Regions from separate parts of the Xanthomonas sp. NCPPB 901 genome, predicted to be linked through region 1. Evidence: riboswitches for the same ligand, from Rfam matches in the RefSeq annotation. Region 1 holds a riboswitch; each other region holds the start of a gene.
What was found. Region 1 has a riboswitch for cobalamin ahead of AC1PME_RS20535 (CoA-acylating methylmalonate-semialdehyde dehydrogenase). Riboswitches for the same ligand answer to the same signal wherever they lie in the genome.
Positions count from the first base shown of each region.

Region 2: linked by a shared signal. The riboswitch ahead of btuB (TonB-dependent vitamin B12 receptor) and the one ahead of AC1PME_RS20535 (CoA-acylating methylmalonate-semialdehyde dehydrogenase) in region 1 are both predicted to bind cobalamin.
Region 3: linked by a shared signal. The riboswitch ahead of metE (5-methyltetrahydropteroyltriglutamate--homocysteine S-methyltransferase) and the one ahead of AC1PME_RS20535 (CoA-acylating methylmalonate-semialdehyde dehydrogenase) in region 1 are both predicted to bind cobalamin.
Region 4: linked by a shared signal. The riboswitch ahead of AC1PME_RS19970 (ribonucleoside-diphosphate reductase subunit alpha) and the one ahead of AC1PME_RS20535 (CoA-acylating methylmalonate-semialdehyde dehydrogenase) in region 1 are both predicted to bind cobalamin.

Region 1 covers NZ_CM161511.1:4,812,627-4,817,998, reverse strand. Annotated here, with positions in the region: gene AC1PME_RS20550 (TonB-dependent receptor) at 1-202, shown strand, start outside; gene AC1PME_RS20545 (2OG-Fe(II) oxygenase family protein) at 301-888, shown strand; gene mntP (manganese efflux pump MntP) at 989-1,564, opposite strand; cobalamin riboswitch at 2,046-2,245, shown strand; gene AC1PME_RS20535 (CoA-acylating methylmalonate-semialdehyde dehydrogenase) at 2,384-3,898, shown strand; gene AC1PME_RS20530 (acyl-CoA dehydrogenase family protein) at 3,910-5,088, shown strand; gene AC1PME_RS20525 (enoyl-CoA hydratase) at 5,085-5,372, shown strand, end outside.
Region 2 covers NZ_CM161511.1:4,277,850-4,283,221, forward strand. Annotated here, with positions in the region: gene AC1PME_RS18095 (phasin family protein) at 111-488, shown strand; gene bioD (dethiobiotin synthase) at 905-1,594, opposite strand; gene AC1PME_RS18105 (GAF domain-containing protein) at 1,711-2,193, shown strand; gene AC1PME_RS18110 (TfoX/Sxy family protein) at 2,190-2,618, shown strand; cobalamin riboswitch at 2,644-2,860, shown strand; gene btuB (TonB-dependent vitamin B12 receptor) at 2,975-4,846, shown strand; gene AC1PME_RS18120 (N-acetyltransferase family protein) at 5,028-5,372, shown strand, end outside.
Region 3 covers NZ_CM161511.1:4,662,418-4,667,789, reverse strand. Annotated here, with positions in the region: gene AC1PME_RS19905 (choice-of-anchor X domain-containing protein) at 1-126, opposite strand, end outside; gene metE (5-methyltetrahydropteroyltriglutamate--homocysteine S-methyltransferase) at 366-2,657, opposite strand; cobalamin riboswitch at 2,869-3,122, opposite strand; gene dusA (tRNA dihydrouridine(20/20a) synthase DusA) at 3,265-4,284, shown strand; gene AC1PME_RS19890 (hypothetical protein) at 4,694-5,077, shown strand; gene AC1PME_RS19885 (response regulator transcription factor) at 5,151-5,372, shown strand, end outside.
Region 4 covers NZ_CM161511.1:4,680,203-4,685,574, reverse strand. Annotated here, with positions in the region: gene AC1PME_RS19985 (ATP-binding protein) at 1-141, opposite strand, end outside; gene ompR (osmolarity response regulator transcription factor OmpR) at 138-866, opposite strand; gene AC1PME_RS19975 (hypothetical protein) at 1,045-1,572, shown strand; cobalamin riboswitch at 1,759-1,979, shown strand; gene AC1PME_RS19970 (ribonucleoside-diphosphate reductase subunit alpha) at 2,159-4,570, shown strand; gene AC1PME_RS19965 (ribonucleotide-diphosphate reductase subunit beta) at 4,681-5,372, shown strand, end outside.

The sequences.
Region 1 (5,372 bases):
CGGCAGCTACATGTACCACTCGCTGCAGGTGGGCTACGACATGGCCGGGGCCAACCTGCGCCTGGATCTGGGCGTGGACAACCTGACCAACAAGCAGCCGCCGATGATGTACCAGAACAACGTGTTGAACGCGAACACCGACGTGAGCACCTACGACACGCTCGGCCGCTACTACTGGATGCGGGCCACCTACCGCTTCTGAGTGGCACCGGCGCCGCCCGCCCGCGCGGGCGGCGCCGGAACGTGCGACACGGCGCGTCCCTGCGGGCGCGCCGTTCTGCTGCAGGGGGCAGCGTGCCGATGCGCCTGAACCACACCGACCTGCGTCACTACGTCCGCGTCTACGACGCGGCGCTGGATCCGGGCTTCTGCGCGCAACTGATCGCGCAGTTCGAACAGACCGCCGCCCAGCACAGCCGCAATGGCGCCGGCCAGCGCGCCGGGCTGGACGACAGCGCCTGGACCGAACTCAACGTCACCCGCCTCGCCGATCCGGCGTTCCAGGGCTTCTTCATCGAACAGGTGCGTGCGGCGCTGGCCCGCTACAACGCCGATCTCGGCCTGACCGCCGAGGTGCCATGGCGCCCACGCCTGGCCGACCTGCGAATCAAGCGCTACCGCGCCGATGCCGGCGAGCGCTTCCAGCCGCACTTCGACGCCTGCGATGCGGAGACCGGCCGTTACCTGGTGTTCCTGTGGTATCTCAACGACGTGGCCGAGGGCGGGCACACCCGCTTCCTCGACCTGGACCTGGAAATCGCCCCGCGCGCCGGGCGCCTGCTGGTGTTCCCGCCGTACTGGATGTTCCTGCACGCGGGCCTGCCGCCGCGCAGCGGCGACAAGTACATCCTGTCCACCTACCTGGAATTCACCGCCAAGCCGGCCTGACCCAGGGCGCGGTCATGGCGGGATGGGCGCGCACCGCTGCCGCACATCCCCAATTCCGAATCGCGAATCCCTAATCTGGGCCGAACGAACGCCACCGCGCTCATCCCGCGCCATGCAGATGCTCGAACAGGATGGTGCAGCCGATCGCGATCAGCAGCGCGCCGCCGACGATCTCCGCGCGCTTGCCGGCCAGGGCGCCGAGCGCGCGGCCGAGCATGATGCCCAGGGTGACCATGGTCAGCGTGCACAGGCCGATGACCGCCGCGACCTCGACGATGTTCACGTCGAGGAAGGCCAGGCCCACGCCCACCGCCATCGCGTCGATGCTGGTGGCGAAGCCGGTGGCGGCCAGGCTCCAGAAGCCGTGGCGCTTGGGCGCGGCCTCCTCGGGCGCATCGCTCTCCGGCTTGAGACCGGCGACGATCATGTGCACGCCCAGCGCGCCGAGCAGGCCGAAGGCGATCCAGTGGTCGAAGGCGACCACGTACTTGGACGCGGCCTGGCCCAGCACCCAGCCCAATGCCGGGGTCAGCGCCTCGATGCAGCCGAAGATCAGGCCGGCGCGCAGCGCGTCGGCCCAGCGCGGGCGCTGCATCGCCGCCCCCTTGCCGACCGCGGCGGCGAAGGCGTCGGTCGACATGGCGATGCCGAGCAGCAGAATCGAAAGAAACGACATGGGGAACCTTACCGGGACAGGCGACAACGACGAGTGCGCGCGCCCGGCCTTCGCCTTGCGCACTCGCCGCTGGTCTCGCCAACCGAACTGGCTGCCCGTACCACGGCGCATCGGCCGAGTCTGTTGATACGGGCGCTGTCCGCGCAGGGCGGACAGCAGGCTACTCCCCAAGGGGACGCGCAGTCTAACAGCCGCCAACTGCGGCGAACATACCTAGAACGCACGCGAACCTGCAGCTTCTCTTCTTAGCACCGGCTATAGCGGCGCGTGCCTGTGGGCCTCCGCGTGGGGCGCTGCGACGGCTCGCGGCGGCGGCGATCGTGCGGCGCGTTCGGTGTCGTTGCTGCAGCCTGGTGTCCGCCGGTCGTGCACGCCGGCCGTCGCAGGCGAACGCCGCGATGCGCTGTCGGCCACGGCGCGCAGCGTGCCGGCGTCGACACGCGCGCTGCGCTGCAGCGTGTTGCCGTCGCCGCGGCGCGACTACACTGGTCACGCTTCAGGTGCCTGGTCGTCGCAAGACGCGCCGGGTGAAACGGGAAGCCGGTCCGATGCCGGCGCTGCCCCCGCAACGGTAGGCGAGAACACCCGACAACAGACCACTGCGCAAGCGGGAAGGCGTCGGGGTAATGCGATCCCGCATTGCTCGCAAGCCCGGAGACCGGCCTGGCGTGGACGTCCTGCGACGTTCTTTCTCGGGTGTTGCGGTGGGCAACCTGGCGAGCCGAACGACGTCGGGGCCCTGCGCCGCGCGTTCGCTTGTCCTGTCCATCGCCGCCCGCCCGGTGGTGATGCGATGAGGAGACAGGACCCGTGAACCAGATGACCCGGACCCGCGCCGAGGTGGCGACCGTCAAGCTGCTGATCGACGGCGCGTTCGTCGAATCCAGCAGCAGCCAATGGCGCGAGGTCGTCGATCCGGCGACCCAGGACGTGCTCGCGCGCGTGCCGTTCGCCACCGCCGCGGAAGTGGACGCCGCCGTCGCCGCCGCGCGGCGTGCGTTCGCCAGCTGGCGCAAGACGCCGATCGGCGCCCGCGCGCGGATCTTCCTGGCCTACCAGCAGATGATCCGGGCGCACATGGGCGAGCTGGCGGCGATCCTCACCCGCGAGCAGGGCAAGACCCTGGCGGACGCGGAAGGCGACGTGTTCCGCGGCCTGGAAGTGGTGGAACAGGCGGCTGCGATCGGCAACCTGCAACTGGGCGAACTGGCCAACAACGTCGCCAACGGCGTGGATACCTACACGCTGCTGCAGCCGCTGGGCGTGTGCGCCGGCATCACCCCCTTCAACTTCCCGGCGATGATTCCGCTGTGGATGTTCCCGATGGCCATCGCCACCGGCAACACCTTCGTGCTCAAGCCGTCCGAGCAGGATCCGCTGGTGACCATGCGGCTGGTCGAACTGGCGTTGCAGGCGGGCGTGCCCAAGGGCGTGCTGAACGTCGTGCACGGCGGCGCCGAGGTGGTCGATGCGCTGTGCGACCACGCCGACATCAAGGCGCTGTCGTTCGTCGGCTCCACCAAGGTCGGCACCCACGTCTACCGGCGCGCGGCGCTGGCCGGCAAACGCGTGCAATGCATGATGGGCGCCAAGAACCATGCGGTGGTGTTGCCGGATGCAGCGCGCGAGCAGACCCTCGACGCGTTGGTGGGCGCGGCCTTCGGCGCCGCCGGCCAGCGCTGCATGGCCGCCTCGACGGTGGTGCTGGTCGGCCAGGCGCGGCAGTGGATTCCGGCGTTGGTGGCCAAGGCGCAGACGCTGAAGGTCAATGCCGGCAGCGAACCTGGCACTGATCTTGGGCCGGTGATCTCGCGCAGTGCGCGCGAGCGCATCGAAGCGCTGATCGCCACGGGCATCGCCGAGGGCGCGACGCTGGAACTGGACGGACGCAACCCGACGGTGCCCGGTTTCGCGCAGGGCAACTTCGTCGGCCCGACGATCTTCTCCGGGGTCGCACCGGGCATGCGCATCTACGACGAAGAGATCTTCGGCCCGGTGCTGGTGATCCTGGAGGCGGCCACGCTGGAGGATGCGATCGCCCTGGTCAACGCCAATCCGAACGGCAACGGCACGGCGCTGTTCACCCAATCCGGCGCCGCCGCACGCAGGTTCCAGGAAGAGATCGACGTCGGCCAGGTCGGCATCAACGTGCCGATCCCGGTGCCGGTGCCGCTGTTCTCGTTCACCGGTTCGCGCGCCTCCAAGCTCGGCGACCTCGGCCCCTACGGCAAGCAGGCGGTGCAGTTCTACACGCAGACCAAGACCGTCACCGCGCGCTGGTTCGACGACGCCGGCACCGGGCAGGGCGTCAACACCACGATCCGCCTGTCATGACGGCCGCGGCGATGCAGTGGTCGCTGGAGCCGCCGGCCGATGCCGGCCTGGACGAGGCGCAGCGCGCCTATCGCGAGGCCGCGCGCGGCTTCGCCCAGGCCGAGCTGGCGCCGCACGCGGCGCGCTGGGACGCGGACGGGATCTTCCCGCGCGAGGCGATCGGCAAGGCCGGCGAACTCGGCTTCTGCGGCCTGTACGTGGACGAGGATGCCGGCGGCAGCGGACTGTCGCGCCTGGATGCGGCGATCGTGTTCGAGGAACTGGCCGCCGTGGACCCGTCCACCGCCGCCTTCATCAGCATCCACAACATGGCCACCTGGATGCTGACCCGTTTCGCCACGCCGGCGGTGCGCAAGGACTGGGGACCGGTACTGGCCAGCGGCAGCAAGCTCGCCTCGTATTGCCTGACCGAACCCGGTGCCGGGTCCGACGCGGCCGCGCTGAAGACCCGCGCGGTGCGCGAGGGCGACGGCTACCGCATCGACGGCAGCAAGGCGTTCATTTCCGGCGCCGGCGCGACCGACCTGCTGGTGGTGATGGCGCGCACCGGCGAGGACGGCGCACGCGGCATCAGCGCCTTCGCGGTGCCGGCCGATGCGGCGGGGATCGCCTACGGGCGCAACGAGGACAAGCTGGGCTGGCACAGCCAACCGACCCGCGCGGTGAACTTCGACGGCGTGCGCGTACCGCTCGCGCATCGCCTGGGCGAGGAAGGCGAGGGCTTCCGCATCGCGATGCGCGGCCTCGACGGCGGCCGCCTCAACATCGCCGCGTGCTCGCTGGGCGCGGGGCAGGGCGCGCTGGATGCGGCGCGGCGCTATCTGGGCGAGCGCCGCCAGTTCGGCAGGAAGCTCGCCGAGTTCCAGGCGCTGCAGTTCACCTTGGCCGACATGGCCACGCAGCTGGTCGCCGCGCGGCAGATGGTGCACACCGCCGCGCGCAAGCTCGACGCCGGCGCGCGCGATGCGACGGTGTGGTGCGCGATGGCCAAGCGTTTCGCCACCGATGCCGGCTTTTCGATCTGCAACGACGCGCTGCAGCTGCACGGCGGCTACGGCTACATCCGCGAGTATCCGGTCGAACGCCTGCTGCGCGACAGCCGGGTGCACCAGATCCTGGAAGGCACCAACGAAATCATGCGCGTGATCGTCGCGCGCCACCTACTGAACACCGAAGAGGAATTGCGATGAGCGCCGCCGACACCGCCTACCGCAGCCGGGACTGGACCGGGCTGGGCCTGCAGATCGACGGCCACACCGCCGTGGTCACCCTGTCCAATCCGCCGGCCAACACCTGGACCGTGCACAGCCTGCGCGCGCTGCGCGAACTGGTCGGCGCGCTGGACGCGGATCGCGACATCTATGCGCTGGTCCTCGTCGGTGCCGGCGAGAAGTTCTTCAGCGCCGGTGCCGACCTCAATCAGTTCGCGGACGGCGACAAGGCGCGCGCGCGCGACGTGGCCCGGCGTTTCGGC
Region 2 (5,372 bases), 530 kb from region 1:
AAAAGCAGTTTGAACGAATCCTGAGCGGCTTCAGAAAATTTTGTTGCATCGCAGCAGAATGGGCGTATGTTGCACTGCAACAGCAATCAGCATTCCCATGGAGTTGCGTGATGTCCGCTCAGTTCAACGACCAGTTCAGCAGCTATACGCAGCAGTTCGCCGCCACCGCGGCGCGCGCCAACCGCCTGGCCCTGGAAAGCGCCGAGAGCGTGTTCGGCGTGCAGTTGAAGACCTTCGAGAAGAACGTGTCGGCCACCACCGGCTTCTTCGGCGAACTGACCGAGGCGCGCGACCTGGGCACCGTGCAGGCGCTGTGGCCGAAGGGCCTGCAGATCGCCCGCGACAACTTCGAGCGGCTGGCCTCGGCCAACCAGGAAGTGTTCGGCCTGGGCCTGAAGACCTCCGAAGCCATCGGCCAGCTCGCCAAGCACCAGTTCGAGGCGGCGACCGAACAGGCCGCGCCGAAGGCCAAGCCTTCCGCCAAGTAACACCGTATTCGACGTCGCTGCGGTACGCCGCCCGACGCACGCTCGGTCTGCATGGGTCCCTCCCCCCGTGCAACCCCAGGCCCGGTAGATCCCTCCCTCTACCGGGCCTTTTTTATGGGCGGGATTCGGGAGTTGGGATTGGGGAGTTGTCGATTGCGCGCGTTGCTGGCTTTCCTTGTGGGAGAGGCTTCAGCCCCGATGCTTCGCCAGAGACCGGTAGATCTCCTGCTTCTATCGGGCTTACCCATGCGCCTATTCCGAGAGCTGAACTGTGCACTCGGGAGTAGCCCATCTTGCAGTGCCGGGACATCTTACTTTTGTGGGAGGGGCTTCAGCCCCGACGCCTCAGCAAAGACGCGTCGGGACTGAAGTCCCTCCCACAAACGGCGGCAGCGCGGCGCGCGCTCGGCAGCGGCTCAGTCGGGCGACATTCCCGCCCACGGCTGCAACTGCGCCGCCAACTGCTCGGCCTGCGGTTGCGGCCGGTACGGCAGGCGGCCCCAGCACGGCATCGGCAGGCGCGCCCGCAGCATCGCCATGTTGTCGTCGATGCGCTCCATCGCCGGATCGATCTCGTTGCCGATCCAGCCGATGCACTGCAGGCCGTCGGCGGCGATCGCCGCGGCGCTGAGCCGGGCGTGGTTGAGGCAGCCCAGGCGCAGGCCGACCACCAACAGCACCGGCAGCCCCAGCGCGCGCGCCAGATCGGCCTGGTCCAGCGTCGCCGACAGCGGTGCGGCCCAGCCGCCCACGCCTTCCACCACCACCACGTCGGCCTGCGCGCGCAGGCGCGCGAACGCGGCGGCGATCGGCGCCAGCTCCAGCTCCACGCCGGCGTCGGCGGCGGCCAGTTCCGGCGCCAGCGGCAACGGCAGTGCGTAGGGATTGAGATCGGCGTAGGCCGGACGCGGCAGGCTCGCCTCCTGCAGCGCCAGCGCATCCTCGTTGCGCCAGCCGCCGGCGTCGCGGGCGCAGCCGCTGGCCACCGGCTTCATGCCCACCGCACGCTGGCCGCGCGCGCGCAAGGCGTGCAGCAGCGCGGTGCTGGCGATGGTCTTGCCGATGCCGGTATCGGTGCCGGTGACGTAGAAGGCGGACACAGCCATGCGAAACCCTGTCGGTTGGCCGGCGGGACGCGCGGCGGCGCGCAGGATAGCCGGGCACGCCGCGCGCGTCAGCCGCCGCGGTGCCGGCGGACCCGGCGCGCTGCTAGACTCGCGGGATGTTCGCCTCGTCCTCGCTCACCGGCAGCAAGCCGGAACAGTACGCCCAGTTGCTCGCCCAGGCCCGCGCCCTGGTCGCCGGGGAACCCGACCGCATCGCCAATGCCGCCAACCTGGCGGCGCTGGTCTACCACGCGCTGCCGCGGCTGAACTGGGTCGGGTTCTATCTCTACGACGGCAAGGAGCTGGTGGTCGGGCCGTTCCAGGGCCTGCCCGCCTGCGTGCGCATTCCGCTGCACAAGGGCGTGTGCGGTGCGGCCGCCAGCAGCGGCCAGACCCAGCGCATCGACGACGTGGAGGCATTCCCCGGGCACATCGCCTGCGATGCGGCCTCGCGCTCGGAACTGGTGGTGCCGCTGCTGCGCGACAGTGCGCTGGTCGGCGTGTTCGACCTGGACAGCCCCGACCTGGCCCGCTTCGACGCCGACGACCAGCAAGGCCTGGAAGCGATCGCCCAGGTCTTCGTCGACAGCCTGCGATGAGTACCGCCAAGCTGCGCAACATCGGCCCCAAGAGCGCGGCCTGGCTGCGCCAGGTCGGCGTGCGCACGCAGCAGGACCTGGAGGCGGCCGGCGCGGTCGGCGCCTTCGTCAAGGTCAAGCGCGCCGGCTTCAAGCCCAGCCTCAACCTGCTGTATTCGCTGGAAGGCGCGCTCAGCGGCTGCCACTGGCAGGAACTGTCCGAGGCGCGGCGCGCGCAGTTGCTGGGCGAGCTGGAGACCGCGACGGCGGCGCTGCCGGCGCAGCGCGGCCTGCCAGTCGCCGGACCGGTGGCGACCACCCATTTCGACCGCGATGACGCACGCGGCGACGACGACGCCGACGGCGCTTATGCGCAGGACACGCCCGACGCGCCGCTGGCCGACCGCCACGGCGACGACGACGGCCACGGGTCCCACGCAGACTAAGCCGCGCGGCCGGCGGCGATCGCGTACAATCGCGCCGCTTCAAGGTGACCCGCCGGCTCCGGTCAGCGGGTTGAAACGGGAAGCCGGTGCGTCTTGCGACAAGGCCGGCGCTGCCCCCGCAACGGTAAGCGATCCGCGCTGACGACCTGCGCCACTGTGCCCCGGCATGGGAAGGCGTCGCAGCCGGGAGGCCCGCCTCCCCGATCGCCAGCCCGGAGACCGGCCTTGCAGTTCACTGGTTGCGATGCGGAGGGCGTCGCGGCGTGCCGCGCCGCGTCCGGCGCCGTCCGCTTGCACCTTCCGTTCGCGACTCCCTTGCCGTCACAGCGCGCAGCCGCGCGCCGGAGTTGCCACCCATGTCGTCCCGCCTGCTTTCGGTCGCGATCGCGTCCGCCCTGTCCCTGCCCGCGCTGGCCCACGCCGCCGATGCCGCCACCGACCTCGACCAGGTCCTGGTCACCGCCACCCGCACCCAGATCTCGGTGGAGGACAGCGTGGTCCCGGCGCAGGTCATCGACCGCGCCGAGATCGAGCGCAGCCAGGCCGATTCGCTGGCGCAGCTGCTGCAGGGCCGCGCCGGCATCGGCATCTCCAACCAGGGCGGGCTGGGCAAGCTGACCACGCTGAGCCTGCGCGGCAGCGAATCGGACCACGTGCTGGTGCTGGTGGACGGCGTGCGCATCGGCTCGGCCAGCGCCGGCCTGGCCGCGTTCCAGGACCTGCCGCTGAGCCAGATCGAGCGCATCGAGATCGTGCGCGGCCCGCGCTCGAGCCTGTATGGCTCGGACGCGATCGGCGGCGTCATCCAGATCTTCACCCGCCGCGGCGGCCAGGGCTTCCAGCAGAACCTGAGCCTGGGCGGCGGCAGCCACGGCCTGCGCGAGGCCGGCGCCGGCTTCAGCAACCGCGGCGAGCGCGGCTGGCTGGCCGTGCAGGGCGGCTACCAGAAGACCGACGGCATCAATGCCTGCAACGGCTCGGCCACGCTGTTCGCCGGCTGCTTCGTCGACCAGCCCGACCGCGACGGCTACCGCAACGTCTCGCTGAGCGCGCGCGGCGGCTACGCGCTGACCGATACGCTGCGCATCGAAGGCCAGGCGCTGAACATCGACAGCCGCAACGAATACGACGGCGACCCGCAATTCGCCGGCAACGAGGCCGACAACACCCAGCAGGTGTTCGGCGGCAAGCTCGACTGGACGCCCTCCGATCGCCTGCACCTGGCCGCGCAGCTCGGCCGCAACGTCGACGACGCCGACAGCTACTACCGCGCCCCCGGCGCGCGCACCCGCAGCTTCGTCAGCACCTTCGACAGCCGCCGCGACACCGCCTCGCTGCAGGGCGACATCACCCTGGCCGAAGGCCACCTGCTCAGCGTCGGCAGCGACTGGCAGCGCGAGCACGTCGCCAGCAGCACCGCCTTCGACGTCGACAGCCGCGACAACACCGGCGTGTTCGCCGAGTACCAGGGCCGCTTCGGCGCGCAGCAGGTGCAGGCCAGCGTGCGCAGCGACGACAACGAGCAGTTCGGCGAGCACACCACCGGCAGCCTCGGCTGGGGCCTGGCGCTGGACCACGGCCTCAAGCTCACCGCCAGCGTCGGCACCGGCTTCAAGGCGCCGACCTTCAACGACCTGTACTACCCGTTCGCCGGCAACCCGGCGTTGAAGCCGGAGCGCTCCAAGAGCGGCAACCTCGGCATTGCGCAGTATGCCGACAGCTGGAACTGGACCTTCAACGCCTACGAGACCCGGGTCAAGGACCTGATCTCCTACGACGCGGTCAGCTTCCTGCCGGTCAACGTCGACGAGGCGCGGATCCGCGGCGCCGAGCTGACCGGCTATGCGTTGCTGGCCGGCTGGGAACTGTCGGCGCAGCTGAGCCACACCGACCCGCGCAACCGCAGCGACGGCGACAACCGCGACAACTGGCTGGCACGCCGCGCGCAGAACACCGCGCGCCTGGACGTGGACCGCGGCATCGGCCCGGTCAAGCTCGGCGTCACCGTCTTCGGCAGCGGCCACCGCTTCGACGATGCGGCCAACCGCGTGCGCCTGGCCGGCTACGGCACCGTCGACCTGCGCGCGGAATACGCGTTCACCCCGGACTGGACGCTGCAGGCCAAGGCCAGCAACGTGTTCGACCGCGACTACCAGACGGTGAACTGGTACAACCAGCCGGGCCGCGAGTACGCGCTGACCCTGCGCTACGCGCCGGCGGTGCGCTGACCGCACGCAGCGCGCCGCAGGAACAACCGCAGCCGCGAACGGGCATCGCCAGGAACGCTCCGTTCGCGGCTGAAGCCGCTCCTGCAGGAGCGGTGACGCGGCTGCTTGCGGGCGTGCGCAGCGTGCCCATGGCATGCTGCGCACCCACCGGCAGTGCCGGCCGATGCAAAGGATTGCCAGCATGCGTGTCGTCTATCGCCCTGCCGTTCCCGCCGATGCGGCCGCCTGTATCGACCTGCGCGCACGCACCCGCGAGAACGCATTCTCCGCCGAGCAGTTGGCCGCGCTCGAGATCGATGCGGGCAGTTGGCAGGCGTGGATCGCCGATGGCAGCGTGCCCGGGCACGTGGCCGAGGTCGCCGGGCGCATGGTCGGCTACTGCTTCGGCAACCGCCACAACGGCGAAATCATGGTGCTGGCGCTATTGCCCGAATGGGAGAACCACGGCATCGGCAAGGCGCTGTTGGCGCGGATGGTCGAGGATTTCCGCCGCTGGGGCTTCGCACGCCTGTTTCTGGGCTGCGCG
Region 3 (5,372 bases), 150 kb from region 1:
CATCTGCGCGAACTCCTCCGGCGGACCGGCCAGTTGTTTGGGGATCAGTTCGGCCGCGTGCAGCGCGGCAGTGGGGACGACGAGATACAGGACGCAGACGGCGGACAGTTTCGACAGCTTCGGCATGACGCGCTCTCCCTGGCGGTGCTGAGAAGCCCACGCGTATGCCGAAAACCGCGGCGCGGTGCGCCGCCGGCAGCACGTCGGCGAGGACGCAGCGCCCCCTCGCCACGCGTTCGCCTGCGGTTATAGCCAGCGCACATTGCCGGACAAAGACGCAATGCAGCAATGCGCGCCGAACTGGGATGCCAGACATGCCTGGAGCGCGATGATGCCCGGCGCACGTGGCGCCGGGCATCACCGGGTCACGCCGCCTGCGCCTGCTGCGTGCGCAATTGCCGCGCCGCGGCGACCATCGCTTCCAAGGCGCTGCGCGTTTCCGCCCAGCCGCGGGTCTTCAGCCCGCAATCCGGGTTGACCCACAGTTGCTGCGGATCCAGCACCGCGCGCGCCTTCTCCAGCAACTCCACCATCTCCTGCGTGCTCGGCACGCGCGGCGAGTGGATGTCGTACACGCCCGGGCCGATCGCGTTCGGGTAGCGGAAGCGCACGAACGCATCGAGCAGTTCCATGCGCGAGCGCGAGGTCTCGATCGAGATCACGTCCGCATCCATCGCCGCCACCGCCTCGATGATGTCGTTGAACTCCGAGTAGCACATGTGGGTGTGGATCTGCGTCGCATCGCGCACCCCGGCCGCGGCGATGCGGAAGCACTGCACCGCCCAGTCCAGGTACGCCTGCCAGTCGGCGCGGCGCAGCGGCAGGCCTTCGCGGATCGCCGGCTCGTCGATCTGGATCACGCCGATGCCGGCCGCCTCCAGGTCGCGCACCTCGTCGCGCAGCGCCAGCGCGATCTGCCGGCAGGTCTGCGCGCGTTCCTGGTCGTCGCGCACGAACGACCACTGCAGCACCGTCACCGGCCCGGTCAGCATGCCCTTCATCGGCCGCTCGGTCAGCGACTGCGCGTACTGGGTCCAGCGCAGCGTCATCGGCGCCGGGCGCTGCACGTCGCCGTAGATGATCGGCGGCTTGACGCAGCGCGAGCCGTAGCTCTGCACCCAGCCGTGCCGGGTGAAGGCGAAGCCATCGAGCTGCTCGCCGAAGTACTCGACCATGTCGTTGCGCTCGAACTCGCCGTGCACCAGCACGTCCAGGCCCAGTTGCTCCTGTGCTCGCACGCAGCGCTCGGTCTCGGCGGCCAGGAACGCGTCGTAGGCGGCATCGTCGAGCTTGCCGGCCTTGTGCTGCGCGCGCGCCTGCCGCACCTGCTCGGTCTGCGGGAACGAGCCGATCGTGGTGGTCGGATACAGCGGCAGCCGCAGCGCCGCCTGTTGCGCCTGGCGGCGCTGCGCATACGGCGACTGCCGGCGGCTGGCGTCGTCGGTCAGCGCGTCGACCCGCCGCGCCACCTCGGCGCGGTGCACGCGGGTGGAGGCGCGACGGCTGGCCAGCGCATCGCGCGCCGCGTCCAGCCCAGCCTGCGCCTGCGGCTGGTCGTCCAGCGCATCGGCCAGGGTGCGCAGTTCCTGCAGCTTCTGCTTGGCGAAGGCCAGCCAGCCGACCAGTTCGCGGTCCAGCTTGGTCTCCTGCTGCAGATCCACCGGCACGTGCAGCAGTGAGCACGACGGCGCCAGCCACAGCCGCTCGCGGCCGACATGGCCGGCGGCGTAGCGGGCCAGGGTCAGCGCGTTGTCCAGCGGCGTACGCCACACGTTGCGGCCGTTGACCAGGCCGGCCGAAAGCACGCGCCCGGCCGGCAGGGCCTGCAGCACCGCATCCAGTTGCGCCACGCCGCGCACCAGGTCCACGTGCACGCCGTCCACCGGCAGCGCCATCGCCAGCTCCAGGTTGTCGCCCAGTTCGCCGAAGTAGCTGGTCAGCAGCACCTTCGGCCGCGGCGCCTGTGCCAGGAAGGCGTAGGCGCGGCGATAGGCCTCGCGCGCGGTGTCGTCCAGGTCCAGCACCAGCGCCGGTTCGTCGAGCTGTACCCAGCCAGCGCCGGCCGCATGCAGGCGTTGCAGCAGCTCGGCGTACACCGGCAGCAGGCTGTCCAGCAGCGCCCAGCGGTCGCTGCCGTCCACGGTCTTGGACAGCGCCAGGAAGGTCACCGGCCCGATCAGCACCGGCCGGGTCTGGATGCCCTGCGCCTTGGCTTCCAGGAACTCCACCACCGGCTTGTCGCCGCGCAGGCGGAAGTGCTGGCGCCGCGCCAGTTCCGGCACCAGGTAGTGGTAGTTGGTGTCGAACCACTTGGTCATTTCCAGCGCGTGCAGGTCCAGGCCGTGTTCCTGCGTGCCGCGCGCCATCGCGAAGTAGCCGGCCAGCGGATCGGCATCGGCCAGCGCGCGGTAACGTTGCGGAATGGCATCGAACAGGAACGCGGTGTCGAGCATCGCGTCGTACAGGCTGAAGTCGTTGCTGGGCGGCACGTCCACCCCGGCCTCGCGTTGCAGTTGCCAGTGGCGCTGGCGCAGCTCGCGTGCGGTGTCCTGCAGTTGCGCGCTGTCGATGTCGCGGCGCCAGTAGCGTTCCAGCGCCTGTTTGAGCTCGCGCCGCGCACCGATGCGCGGGAAGCCCAGGTTGGTCACGATCGTCATGTTGCGTTTCCTCATTGCGTTCAAGGGCATTGAGGAACGAAGGAACCGCGCGCCGCGCGCCCCGTTCGCACGGACCGCCCGCCACGCCAGCGACCTTCGCCCCCGCGGGCGAACCGGTACCGCGCGGGCAGGCGGACGACGCGGCGCGGCGCAAGGCCGGGTCGCGGTCCGGCCGCCTCCCCGCGGAGGCGCCAGGTCGAATCGGAGGACGCACGGTCCTCCGGCCGGGGCCGGTATTCGGGCTGATGGACACGCGCACCGTGCCGGCTGCGCACCTACTGTCCGTCGCTTCCCAGGCCGGCATGCGCCGGCCCAGTGCCATTGACGGAGGTCGTTTCCATTCACCGCTGCGGGGCAGCTCCGGAATGGGCAGGCGCTTGCGGCGCCGGCCGTCACCGGATTCCCGTTTAAATCCATCCCTTCATCCGAATGAAGCGATGAATACCTTCGGCGAGCGCACGATAGGCTGGAAGCGGCGGCGGGTCAAGCGCCAGGTGCGTTTTCCCGGCAGGTCCCGGCAACGTTCAGCGCGAACGTGTAAGCTATTGATCCCTAAGCCAAGACTTGGCGTTCCGGCGCATGGCCGGCAACGCCGGTACGACGTGCGATGACGCTTCAGCGCCCAACCTCCGATCTCCCCGCGCGCTACGCCGCTTCGCTGCGCCTGTCCGTTGCGCCCATGATGGACTGGACCGACCGCCACTGCCGGGTGTTCCACCGGCTGCTGGCGCCGTCGGCGCGGCTGTACACCGAGATGGTGCACGCCAATGCGGTGGTGCTGGGCGATCGCGCGCGGCTGCTGGATTTCGATGCGTCCGAGCATCCGCTGGCGCTGCAGCTCGGCGGTAGCGAGCCGGCGCTGCTGGCGCAGGCGGCGCAGATCGGCCAGGACTGGGGCTACGACGAGATCAATCTGAATTGCGGTTGCCCGTCCGACCGGGTGCAGGCCGGGCGCTTCGGTGCCTGCCTGATGCGCGAGCCGGCGCTGGTCGCCGAATGCGTGGCGGCGATGGTCGCGGCAGTGGACATCCCGGTGACGGTGAAGTGCCGGCTGGGCGTGGACCAGGACGACGACTACGCGGTGTTCCTGGCCTTCGTCGACCAGGTCGCCGCCGCCGGCTGCGGGTTGTTCGTGGTGCATGCGCGCAACGCCTGGCTGCAGGGCCTGTCGCCCAAGGAGAACCGCGAGGTGCCGCCGCTGCGCTACGACTGGGCGCACCGGCTCAAGCGCGAGCGGCCGCAGCTGCAGGTGGTGCTCAACGGCGGCTTGGCCGAGGTGGAGACGGCGCAGGCGCAGTTGCAGGCGCTGGACGGGGTGATGCTGGGCCGTGCCGCCTACCACGACCCCTACGTCCTGCACCGGCTGGACGCGGCCCTGACCGGCGCCGCGCCGCGCCCGCGCGCGGAGCTGCTGCGCGCGCTGCGTCCCTACGTCGAGGCGCGCCTGGCCGAGGGGCTGGCGCTCAAGCACATCACCCGGCACCTGCTGGGCCTGTTCCACGGCCAGCCCGGCGGCCGCGCCTTCCGCCAGGTGCTCAGCGAAGGCGCGCACCGGCCGGGCGCGGACTGGGCGCTGCTGGAGCGCGCGCTGGCGGTCACCGACGGGGCGGCGCGCGCAGCGGCCTGACCCGGCGCGGTTCGACCGGACCATGGCGGGCGCCTCGCCCTGCCGATGAACCGCCAGCCTTACGGCGCGGCCGGCGCTGACCGGCGTGGTGCCTCGATCGCCGTCGCCTATGTCTTCCCCGTGTCGTTCAGGGATTCTGTTCAGGCGCTCACGGCTAGTCTCTGCGCTTGGGGAGACGCCGCGAAGCGCCTGCCGAAGGGCTTCTCCGGACGCCTGGCGCGGCCCTTGCATCGGCCTCCCGCAGGTTCATTTCACTGAATGCCGCCGGCATCGCCCGGAAAAGTTCAGACCGGATTCACCCCGAAAAATCAAGAATTTGCCTCGATTTCTCGAGGTTGTCTTCGTTTCCACGAGGTGTCGCGCTTCACAAGTTTTGAACGTTTCCGATCAGTCCGTTAGGATGCCCGTCGTGACCTCTTCCGCTTCCCGCCACTACCGCTTCGCCGCTGTCTTCGCGCTCGCGCTGGCGTCGGTCGCGGCCGGGCATGGCCGTGCGCAGCAACCACCCATGCCGGGTGCGATGGCGCCGCCGGAGCGCGACGCGGGTCGCAGCCGCGACTATGTCGGCAGCTCGCTGTCCGACGCGGTGCGCCGCGTGCAGCGGTCCACCGGTGGGCAGATCCTCGGCGCCGAGCGCGTGCCGTTCGACGGGCGCGACATCAACCGCGTCAAGTATATGGATGGTCGCGGGCGGGTACGCTATATGGACGATCCGCAGCCTGGCCGTGCGGCGCCGCCGCGGGCGCCGCGGTCGGGCGAGCCCCCCGAGCCACCACGCGACGATCACCCGTGAGTCCGGATAGTTCGGTTCAGGTTCCACACACCGCCCCGGCCACCGGCCACCTGTAAGTTACTAGGGAGAGTTCATGCGTATCCTTCTGGTCGAAGACGAAGCTCCGCTGCGAGAGACCCTGGCCGCTCGCCTGAAGCGCGAAGGCTTTGCGGTGGATGCGGCGCAGGACGGCGAGGAAGGCCTGTACATGGGCCGCGAAGTGCCCTTCGACGTGGGCATCATCGATCTGGGCCTGCCGAAGATGTCGGGCATGGAGCTGATCAAGGCGCTGCGCGACGAAGGCAAGAAGTTTCCG
Region 4 (5,372 bases), 130 kb from region 1:
CGCCGCCGGTCGCAGCGCCAGTTCGCGGCCGAGCAGCAGCGCCAGCAGGCCGGCGCCGGCCAGCACCAGCGCGATCACCAGCGCCAGCTGCCCGAACAGGCTGCGCGGCCAGCCGCAGGCGCCGGCGGCGGCGCCGCTCATGCCTGCGGCTCCGGCGGCACGTACACGTAGCCCACGCCCCACACGGTCTGGATCAGCCGCGGCAGGCGCACGTCGTCCTCCAGCAGCTTGCGTAGCCGCGCGACGACCACGTCGATGCTGCGGCCCAGCGGCTCGTGTTCGCGGCCGTGGGCCAGGCTGGACAGGCGGTCGCGGCTGAGCGGCTGCTGCGGATGCCGCAGCAGCACCGACAGCACCGCGAACTCGGCGGTGGTCAGCTTCAGCGGTTCGCCGTCGCGGCGCAGTTCGCGCCGTCCCAAGTGCAGGCGGAAGCGGCCGAAGCCGATCTCGCCACCCTCCGGCTGCGGCGCGCCGGCGCCGCCCGGGCGGGTGCGGCGCAGCACCGCGCGGATCCGCGCCAGCAGCTCGCGCGGGTTGACCGGCTTGGGCAGGTAATCGTCGGCGCCGATCTCCAGGCCGACGATGCGGTCGATCTCGTCGCCCTTGGCGGTCAGCATCACGATCGGGGTGGTGTCGCCCTGGCCGCGCAGGCGCCGGCAGATCTCCAGGCCGGTCTCGCCGGGCAGCATCAGGTCCAGCACCACCAGGTCGTAGTGGCCGCGCGCCAGTGCCTGCTGCAGTTGCACGCCGTCGGCCGCCGCCTTGACCGCGAAGCCCTGGCTCTCCAGGTAGCGGCACAGCAGGGCGCGCAGGCGGTCGTCGTCGTCGACCAGCAGCAGGCGGGGAGCGGGCGCGGCATCGTGCATGGCCGTCACTATCGGCTGCGCCGCCACCTTGCGGCAACGGCGGCCGCGGCGCATCTGTAAGCGGATGTTTCCGCCGCGGCCTGCGGCAACATCCGCTGGCCGATGCGGCGCCCGCGGCGCCCGCGTCGTGGCTACGGTGGCATCCGGCAGCACGCCGCTGCCGCCACCGGAGAACGCCATGTCGCTGTCCCGTCGCATCCCCCCGTTGCTGCTGGCGCTGGCCGCCGGCGTCCTGGCCGTCCCTGTCGCCCAGGCGCGTGAGCACACCCGCACGCGCACCGCCGGCGACGCCGATGGCGCCCGCCACGCCGCCGTGCAGGCCAGCGCCAGCGGCGCCCACGGCAGCACGCAGCGCGCCCGGCAGTGGCAGGCCGACGGCCAGGGCAACGCCAGCGCGGGCAGCGCCGCCACCCGCACCACGGCCGCCGGCGGCAGCGCCACGCGCCAGGGCAGTACGGACCGCGATGCCGATGGCAGCATCAGCCGCCAGGGCAGTGCCAGCGTCCAGCGCGCCGACGGCGCCAGCGCCAGCAGCAGCGGCAGCCTGACCCGGGCCGCCGACGGCACGCGCAGCGGCAGCCGCCAGAGCAGCGTCGACGGCGCGCAGGGCAGCTACCAGGGCAGCACCAGCGTGCAGGACGGCAGCATCGTCCACACCGGCACCTGCACCGACGCGAGCGGCACCGTGGTGCCGTGCCGGCCGTAGGCGAGGGCGCGGCGGCGGGGCGGTTCCAGGACATACGCCCGCGTCCGCCGCCGGCTTCACGGGCCCGTCACGGCCGCGAACGGGCCCTCCGCGGCGGGCCGGAACCCGCCGCCATCGGCAAACCGTTGCCAGGCTTAGGTTTTCGTAATTCCACCCATATTTAGCGTTGACGTCGTCGAGCGACCACACTATCTTGGGGTGGTCGGTTCCGGCGGCCCCAAGCCGCGGGATCAAAAGGGAAGCCGGTGCGGCGTGGCAACGCCAATTCCGGCGCTGCCCCGCAGCGGTAATTGGGAACGAACCCGTCATCCGCACTGAGGCGCCCGCCTTGGGAAGCGACGGGCTAGGAACCGGCCACGCGGCCGCCGCCCATCAGCCCGAAGACCTGCCGACAGCCGCGCGAAGCACACCGCGCGGCGCCGACCGTGTGATCTCCGGGGGGAGAGGGTCGGTGCAGCGACGACCGCCCGCAGGCCCGCCGCCTGCGCCGTTTGCAGTCTTCGCGACACCGCCGCCACCCGCCGATCCGGTCGGACCGCTGCCTGCGAGGGTCGGGCGGCCGCGTGCACCACGCTTGGAGACCTTCATGAGCCAGACCCACAGCCTGCCGGCCACCGCGTCCGTGGACGCCGTCGTCGACCCCACGACCGCTGCCGCCACCGCCCAGCCGGAGCCGGCCAGCAGCGAGCCGAGCAACGACCAGCGCGCCGTGACCTGGATCGTCAAGGACGGCGGCAACCGCCGCATGGCCTTCGACCGCTCGCGCCTGCAGCGCACCCTGGACCGGATCCACGCCGAGTTCCCGCAGCTGGACGTGAGCGACTACGAGCGCAAGGCCTTCGCCTTCATCGAGAAGAAGGAAAGCCTGTCGGCCGACGACATGGTCGACTACCTGATCCGCGAGGCCGAGTCGCGCGTGGACATCGCCACGCCGGAGTGGGAGTACTTCGCCGCGCGCCTGTACCTGGACCGCCTGTACAAGCGCGCCAGCAAGAACCGCTTCTACGATGCCGGCGAGAAGTACGGCTCCTATGTCGGCCTGCAGGAAAGCCTGGCCGACCGCGGCGTGTACTCGATCGACATCCTCAAGAACTACTCCAAGGACGAACTGGCCGAAGCCGGCCGCATGATCGACCCGGAGCGCGACAAGCTGTTCGCCTACAACGGCCTGTACCTGCTGGCCACCCGCTACCTGGCCACCGACAACTCGCGCAAGGTCTACGAACTGCCGCAGGAGCGCTGGCTGACCATCGCCCTGTACCTGATGCAGGACGAGAAGCCGCGCGAGCGGCGCATGCAGCTGGTCGGCGAGGCCTACTGGGCGCTGTCCAACCTGTACATGACCGTGGCCACTCCGACCCTGGCCAACGCCGGCAAGATCGGCGGGCAGCTGTCGAGCTGCTTCATCGACACCGTCGACGACAGCCTGCAAGGCATCTACGACTCCAACACCGACGTGGCGCGCGTGTCCAAGCACGGCGGCGGCGTCGGCGCCTACCTGGGCTACGTGCGCTCCTCCGGCTCGGCGATCCGCGGGGTCAAGAACTCCAGCGGCGGCGTGGTGCCGTGGATCAAGCAGCTCAACAATACCGCCGTGTCGGTGGACCAGCTCGGCCAGCGCAAGGGCGCCATCGCCGTGTACCTGGACATCTGGCACCGCGACATCGAGGCGTTCCTGGACCTGCGCCTGAACAACGGCGACCAGCGCCTGCGCGCGCACGACGTGTTCACCGCGGTGTGCGTGCCGGACATCTTCATGGAAGCGGTGGAGCGCCGCGGCGAGTGGTACCTGTTCGACCCGCACGAAGTGAAGGAGGTCAAGGGCTGGTACCTGCAGGACTTCTTCGACGAGAAGCGCGGCGAAGGCAGCTTCCGCGCCCGCTACGAGGAAGTGGTGGCCGACGAGCGCATCGGCCGCAAGGTGGTCAAGGCCATCGACATGTTCAAGCGGATCATGGTCAGCCAGCTGGAGACCGGCAACCCGTTCATGTTCTATCGCGACGAAGTCAATCGCATGAACCCGAACAAGCACCAGGGCATGGTCTATTCCAGCAACCTGTGCACCGAGATCCTGCAGAACATGAGCCCGACGCGGGTCATCCAGGAGATGATCAGCGGCGACCAGATCGTCACCACCAAGCAGGCCGGCGACTTCGTCGTGTGCAACCTGTCCTCGGTGAACCTGGGCCGCGCGGTCACCGCGCAGCCGGACCTGCTGTCGCCGGACATCCTGGAGCGGCTGATCCGCATCCAGGTGCGCATGCTCGACAACGTCATCGACCTCAACGAGCTGCCGGTGCCGCAGGCCACCATCACCAACCAGAAGTACCGCGCGATCGGCCTGGGTACCTTCGGCTGGCACCACCTGCTGGCGCAGAAGGGCATCGACTGGAACTCGCCGGCGGCCGAGGAGTACAGCGACACGCTGTACGAGCGCATCAACTACCTGACCATCCAGGCGAGCCTGGCGCTGGCCAAGGAGAAGGGCGCCTACAAGGTGTTCAAGGGCAGCGACTGGCAGAACGGCGAGTACTTCAGCAAGCGCGGCTATACCAGCGCGGAGTGGCAGGAGCTGGCCGCGCAGGTCGGCGTGCACGGCGTGCGCAACGCCTGGATGGTGGCGGTGGCGCCGAACATGAGCACCGCGCAGATCGCCGGTTCCACCGCCTCGATCGACCCGATCTACAGCGCGTTCTACTACGAAGAGAAGAAGGACTTCCGTCGCCCGGTGGTGGCGCCGGGGCTGACCGTGGACACCTACCCGTACTACGAGAAGGGCGCCTACCGGGTCGACCAGTTCGCCAGCGTGCGCCAGAACGCGCGCCGCCAGCGCCACGTCGACCAGTCGATCAGCTTCAACTTCTACGTGCCCAGCGGCATCCGCGCCAGCACCCTGCTGGACCTGCACATGACCGCGTGGAAGGAAGGCCTGAAGACCACCTACTACGTGCGTTCCAACGACATCGACATCAGCGAGTGCGAGTGGTGCTCGAGCTGATCGCTGGCGCCTGAGTCCAGCGTCGCGCGGCAGGCCGGTCCTGCCGCGCGCGTTCCGCATTCCCGCGCCGACCGCCGGCGCCGTTCACCCGACTTCACGAAGCAACTTCCATGGCCATCGCGCTCGACCGCATCAAGATCCTCGAACCGCTGCACCCCAACCGGTCCACCGGCATCATCAACGGCACCACCAGCGGCATCCTCAACTGGAACGACATCCCGTACCCGTCCTTCTACCGGGCGTACAAGGAGCTGTCGACCAACTTCTGGATCCCCGACGAAGTGGACATGAAGGGCGATGCCAAGCAGTACGGGGAGCTGTCGGCGCGCGAGAAGAACGCCTACGACTCGATCATCGGCCTGCTGGCCACGCTGGATTCGCCGCAGACGCGCTTCATCTACAACGTCGCCGAATACATCACCGACCCGGCCGCGCACGCCAACGCCGCGATCATCGGCCAGCAGGAAGTGATCCACAACGAGAGCTACTCGTACGTGCTGGCCTCGATCGCCGGCTTGGCCGACCAGAACCGCGTGTTCGAGATCGCCCGTACGCACCCGACCATCATCGCGCGCAACCAGCCGATCATGCAGGCCTACGACGACTTCATGCGCGAGAAGACCGCCGAGACCCTGCTGCGCTCGCTGATCCAGTCCTCGATCCTGGAAGGCATCAACTTCTATTCCGGCTTCGCCTACTTCTACAACCTGGTGCGGCAGAACCGCATGACCGGCACCGGCAAGATCATCAGCTTCATCAACCGCGACGAGCTGGCCCATACCAAGTTCATCAGCGAACTGAT